DNA from 2 places in the Burkholderia sp. FERM BP-3421 genome. Region 2 is predicted to be linked to the other one. Evidence: predicted binding sites of a transcription regulator. Region 2 holds the regulator's gene; the other holds the start of a gene.
What was found. Region 2 encodes FliA, which starts transcription of late flagellar genes. Its sites were predicted from a motif close to CTAAAGTTTNNNNNNNNNNNGCCGNTA; they were not measured.

Region 1 (3,136 bases), on a different replicon from region 2:
GCGCGGCCGCACCCGCGAAGTATTGATTGATCCATCCGGACGGCGCGTGCCGGCGCGCCGGTCCGCCTTGCCATCGCCGGCCATTTTCCATGACCCATTGCCAGACCGATGCCTCCTTGCCGCTGTCCGACTGGATGGCGGCGCTCGACGACAGCCGGGCGCTCCAGGCGCTTACCTTAGCCGGGAGTCATGACACCTGTGCGTATACCGTCGACGACGCGCTCGCCCGCACCCAGTCGGCCCCGCTCGACGCGCAGCTGCGCCACGGCGTGCGGGTGCTCGACATCCGCTGCCGGCATGAGCGGGACCTGTTCCATATCAATCATGGCGGCATCCCGCTCGGGCTGATGTTCGACGACGTGCTCGACGACTGCGCGCGCTTTCTCGCCGCGCATCCGGGCGAAGCCATCGTGATGTCGGTGAAGGACGAGTGCGGTCCGCGCGCCTGCACGCGGACCTTCGCGCAGACCTTCGCGGCTTACCGGCAGCGCCATGCGCGCCTGCGCTGGCGGCTGGAGCCGGTGGCGTCGACGCTCGGCGCGGCGCGCGGCGCGATCGTGCTGCTGCGCCGCTTCGCAAGCGGGCAGCCGCTCGGGCTCGACGCGTCGGCGTGGCCCGACAACGCCAGTTTCACCATCGACGCGCCCGGCGCGGCGTTCTCGATCCAGGACGAATACCGGGTGCCGGTGCGCGCCTCGCTCGATTACAAGTGGCGCGCGATCGATGCGCTGCTGGCGGACACGGCGCGGCTCGTCGAGGCCGGCCGCTGGGTCGTGAATTTTTGTAGCGGCACCGGCATGGGGGCGAATCCGTCGGTGGTCGCGCTCGGCGACGCGGCCAGCGTGGGCATCCATGCCCGGCTGGCGGCCCGGTTGGCCGCGTGCGCGGGCCCGTGCGGCACGCTGCTGTTCGATTTCTGCGACGACCGGGACTGGGCGCTCGTGCGTGCGCTGGTCGAGCGCAATCGGCGGGCCGCCGACGGCGGCGGATGAACCGATGCAGGGAGATCGGCAACATTGAGCGGCGAAAAAGACCCGAAGCGGCGGGAAAGAAGTCGGGGCGCGGCGGTTTCGCGCCTCGACCCTGGCCGCCCGGGGCCGGGACGGAGGAGGCAGGATTGTTTCCAAATGTGCAACCTGCAGCGACAAATATCAACGCGGCGTCGCGTAAAACGAGGGCAGGATGCCGATTACGCAGAAATTTTCGCATCCAGGGCTAAAGTATTACGTTAATCTTTCCGAAAATTACTGTCGTAATGGTCAGATTAATCAACTTGCGGGGGTAGTCCATGGCGATCGACAGCTTAACCAACAACACGGCAATCAATTCCAACTCTGCGCTGCAGGACGCGGCGCAGTCGATCATCAACGGCGCCACGGGCAAGAGCAATCTGGACGTCGATGGGCTGGTCGCCGTGCTGGTCAAGGGCAAGACGGCCGGCCTGAACGTGGCGATCAGTGCCGCCACCACCCGGAACAACGATTTGTCCGCCGCGTTCGGCCGCCTGCGCAACGAACTGACGTCGCTGCAGACGGCGCTGACCTCGCTGTCCGACGGCACGCTGCAGCAGAAATTCGCGGTCAACGCATCGGGCAAGGGCCTGACGGCCACCACCGAGAAGGGCGCGACGGCCGGCAGCTACCAGGTGGAAGTCAAGCAGGTCGCGAATTCCCAGACGCTCGTGTCGAGCGCGTTCGATCCGAAGCAGAAGCTCGGCACCGGCACGATGACGCTCAAGGTCGGCGACAAGTCGATGCAGCTCGACGTCACCCCGGAGAACAACACCCCGGCCGGCATCGCCGCCGCCATCAACGCCTCGCAGAAGAACCCGGGCGTGACGGCCACGATCGTCAACGGCACTGACGGCGCGCACCTGGTGCTGCGCACGGTCGCCTCGGGCAGCGCGAACGTCATCAACATCGACGTCAGCAACGTCAAGGACGACGGCGGCCTGTCGAAGTTCGCGGTGCAGTCGGTGGTCGATCCGAAGGGCGGCCCGTCGAAGGTGATGGACGGGGCTCACACCTGGACCCAGAGCAAGGACGCGGCGGCCCAGGATGCGATCGTCTCGGTCGGCGGCATCACGGCGCGCCACGCCGACAACGCGATGAAGGACGTGATCGCCGGCGTGACGCTGAACGTCACGCAGGAGGCGCTCGGCTCGACCCAGACGCTGACGATCTCGCCCGACATCGATGCGCAGGCAAAGGTGGTCACCGATTTCGTCGCCCAGTACAACTCCGTGATGAAGACGGCGGCGGCGTTCTCGACCTTCGACAAAACCGCGGCGAAGGGCCAGCAGGGCGGCATCCTGCTCGGTGATCAGACGCTCAACGCGATCCGCAACTCGCTCGGCAAGATCATGGCGGGGGGCGTTGACAACGGCACGGCCAAGGCTGGTTTCGCGGAAATCGGCGTGAAGTTCGCGCCGCTGGGCTCGAACCTGCCGGACGGTTCGCTGGTGGTCGACAACGCCGCGTTGAAGGCCGCGCTGCAGAACAAGCCCGCGGTCGTGGCCCGGGTGTTCAACGAAACCGACGGCCTCGGCAAGCAGATGAGCAACCAGATCAATCTGCATATCCGCGACGACGGCACCAAGTTGACCGACAAGGGTACGATCGCGGTCCGTCTCAGCGCGATCGACACGGACATGAAGAGCCTGTCGCAGCGCGGGAAACAGTTGGAGCTTTACACCTCGCAGCTGACCACGCAGTACAAGTCGCAGTTCACGGCGCTCGACGCGCTGATGGCGAAGATGAAGACCAACGGCGACTACCTGACGGCGTTGTTCGGCGGCCAGAACAGCGCCGGCGCGTTGGCCAACAAGTAAGCCCCGGCGCGCGGCGGCCCGCGCGCGCCTCTTGCGGTTCCGCCGCCGCGGCAGGATCATCGGGCACCGACCTCGCCCGATCCTGCCGGCGGCCGGCGTGACCGGTCCGATCGCGCGCCTTGCGGCACAGGCGCGCCCGCCGGCCAGGTTCACCGTTTCCCGGGAACTCATGGCCACCGAATCCGTCCGTTTCCCCAAGTTCGCCGCGCGAGCGGATCGCATGCCGCGCCGGTTGCTGTTGCCCGCCGCGCTTGCGTTCCTGTGTCTCGATCTGGCGTGGTGCCTCGCCGCGCGCTGGACGATCGC
Region 2 (3,136 bases):
GATCACGCGCTTGCCGTCCGGGAAGATGATGTGGTCGACCTGCGGCTTGATGTTTTCCCACTCGTACTGGCGCGTCGACGCGATGTCGATTTCCGAGTCGAAGTGACCGATGTTGCAGACGATCGCGTTGTGACGCATCGCCTTCATGTGGTCGTGGCCGATCACGTGGTAGTTGCCGGTCGCCGTCACGAAGATGTCGGCCTTGTCCGCCGCGTATTCCATCGTCACGACGCGGTAGCCTTCCATCGCCGCCTGCAGCGCGCAGATCGGATCGATTTCAGTGACCCACACGGTCGCGCCCAGGCCGCGCAGCGACTGCGCGCAGCCCTTGCCCACGTCGCCGTAGCCCGCGACCACCGCGACCTTGCCCGCGATCATCACGTCGGTCGCGCGCTTGATGCCGTCGACCAGCGATTCGCGGCAGCCGTACAGGTTGTCGAACTTCGACTTCGTGACCGAATCGTTGACGTTGAACGCCGGGAACGGCAGGCGGCCGTCCTTTTCCATCTGGTACAGACGGTGCACGCCGGTGGTGGTTTCTTCCGTCACGCCCTTGATGTGCGCGAGGCGCGTCGAGTACCAGCTGCCGTCGACCTCGAGGTGCGCGGCGATCGACTTGTACAGCGCGACTTCTTCCTCGTTGGTCGGCTTGGCGATCACCGAGCGGTCCTTCTCGGCCTTCGCGCCCAGGATCAGCAGCAGCGTGGCGTCGCCGCCGTCGTCGAGGATCATGTTGGCGAATTCGCCGTTCGGCCATTCGAAGATGCGGTGCGCGTATTCCCAGTACTCGTCGAGCGACTCGCCCTTGAACGCGAACACCGGCGTGCCGGCTTCGACGATCGCGGCGGCCGCGTGATCCTGGGTCGAGAAGATGTTGCACGAGGCCCAGCGCACGTCGGCGCCGAGCGCCTTCAGCGTCTCGATCAGCACGCCCGTCTGGATCGTCATGTGGAGCGAACCGGCGATGCGCGCGCCCTTGAGCGGCTGCTGCGCCTTGTATTCGTCGCGGATCTGCACGAGGCCGGGCATTTCCGTCTCGGCGATGTTCAGCTCCTTGCGGCCCCAGGCGGCAAGGCTCATGTCGGCGACGAGGTAGTCTTTCGAGGAATTGGAATCGATGACAGCGGCGTTCATCACGCCCTCCTTTCTAAGTAAGTTCTAGAAAATTGTGACGTGAGCGCCGTTCAGGTCGCGGCCGTGCGCATCGCGCGGCCGCTCATTGAAGGTTTCCGAGCCTGGCGGGACCGAGCCCGTCGCAACGCTCCTCGGAAACGAGGGAGGATTGTAGCAAATCGGAATGAAGTTTTCCGCCCGATCGCACGCCGACCATACGCGGCCCGACCATGCGCGGCCCGACCGATCGCGGTCCGACCGCTCAGTGCTCGGCGCCGACCCAGGCCTGTTCGCGCAGCCGCGCGCGCAGCCGGGCAACCGCCTGGCTGTGCAACTGGCACACGCGCGACTCGCTGACCTCGAGCACCGCGCCGATCTCGCGCAGGTTCAGGCCCCGTTCGTAGTACAGCGACATCAGCAGCTTCTCGCGCTCCGGCAGGCGCTCGATCGCCTCCACGAGCGCGTTGCGCAGGTGGTCGTCGAGCAGCGCCGACAGCGGGTCGGCATGGTCGACCCGGTAGCGGTCGAGGAACGGCTCGTCGTCGGCCGAACGGTCGAAATCCTCGTAGTAAATCAGCTGGCTGCCATGCAGGTCCTGCAGCATCGACTGGAATTCGTCGAGCGGCATCTGCATGTGCTCCGCGATCTCGGTCTCGCTCGCCGGCCGGCCGAGCTGCTGCTCGACCTGGTGCACCGCATGCTCGACTTCGCGCGAGGTCTTGCGCAGGCTGCGCGGCAGCCAGTCGTTGCTGCGCAGCTCGTCGAGCATCGCGCCGCGGATCCGCTGCGTCGCGTAGGTCTCGAACTGCGCCCCCTGGTCTTCCTTGTAGCGGCCCGCCGCATCGAGCAGGCCGATCATGCCGGCCTGGATCAGATCATCGAGATCCACGCTCGCCGGCATCTTCGCGACCAGTTGCAGACCCAGCCGCCGCACGAGCGGCGCGTACTGCGTCAACACTTCGTCCTGGGATATCTTTCCTTGAGCGTTGTACATCATGCCCTCTCTTGCCTGTGACATTCATGCGGCCTGCGCCGCACCCCGCTCAAACGCCGGATTGCCCGCCCGGACCCGACCCGCGCCCGGCCCCGGACGCAATGGCCAATACAGCAGATCGGACGCGATCTGCCGGTAATCGCGCGCGGCCGCCGCGGTCGGGAACGCGTCCACCACCGTGCGCTCCAGCTCGCGCGCATGCTCGACGAGCGGATCGACCCCCACGCAGCCCGCCTCCGACAGCGACACCGCCAGATAACGCCCGGCGACGCCCGCGAGGTTGTCGTACGCGGCCTTCGCGTCCGCGCGGCTTTGCACGTGATTCATCAGCACGCGGAACTGCGCGACCGCATGCGCGTAATGAAGCCGCTTCATGCACGCGTACGCCTCGGTGATCGACTGCGCGGCCACCCGCATCACCACCAGCACGTCGTGCGCGTCGCGCGCGAGCGGCGAGAACGCGCCGTGCGCGTCGAGCTGCGCATCGACCAGCACGATGTCCGCCGCGTTGTCGAGCCACTCCGCGGGATCGTGCTCGGCGTAGCCGGCGCGGGCGAGCCGCGCGGCGCCGAGCACCGAGAAGCCCAGCTCGTGGCGCACCGGCTCGCCTTCGCGCAGCCACGCGCCGCACAGCGTCGCCGCCACCGAATGAACGTCGGCGCGCTCGTCGACCACGAGCACGTCCTTGCCGAGCGCCGCGAGCGCGGCCGCCAGATTCACCACCGTCGAGGTGCAGCCGACCCCCGCCGGGCCGCCCGTCACCGCGACGACGCGCGACGAGCGGCCGGCGAGCAGACGCCGCAAGCCTTCAGCCTGATCGGTCATGCGTTTATCCAAATCGCACCTCATGGAGCTCGGCGCTCGAGCGGGCGGTCAGCGCGGCCAGCAGCGACGGCATGTCTTCGTCTTGCGGCACGAAGGGCGAGCCGTCGCGCGGTACGCAGAACGCGCTCTTCAGCAGGAATTTACGGGTGGCGACGTACAGGTTCTCCGGCACCTTCTGGCCGGTCGATGCGTAGTGGACCGGCA

Region 1: a site for FliA is predicted at 1,216-1,242, ahead of fliD (flagellar filament capping protein FliD). Genes of this name have one in related genera too.

What each region holds. Positions count from the first base shown of each region.
Region 1 covers NZ_CP117781.1:1,843,963-1,847,098, reverse strand. The annotation lists gene Bsp3421_RS11155 (phosphatidylinositol-specific phospholipase C) at 90-992, shown strand; gene fliD (flagellar filament capping protein FliD) at 1,289-2,830, shown strand; gene Bsp3421_RS11145 (phosphatase PAP2 family protein) at 3,000-3,136, shown strand, end outside.
Region 2 covers NZ_CP117782.1:3,272,846-3,275,981, reverse strand. The annotation lists gene ahcY (adenosylhomocysteinase) at 1-1,134, opposite strand, end outside; S-adenosyl-L-homocysteine riboswitch at 1,169-1,273, opposite strand; gene Bsp3421_RS30860 (RNA polymerase sigma factor FliA) at 1,376-2,110, opposite strand; gene Bsp3421_RS30855 (MinD/ParA family ATP-binding protein) at 2,132-2,944, opposite strand; gene flhF (flagellar biosynthesis protein FlhF) at 2,937-3,136, opposite strand, start outside.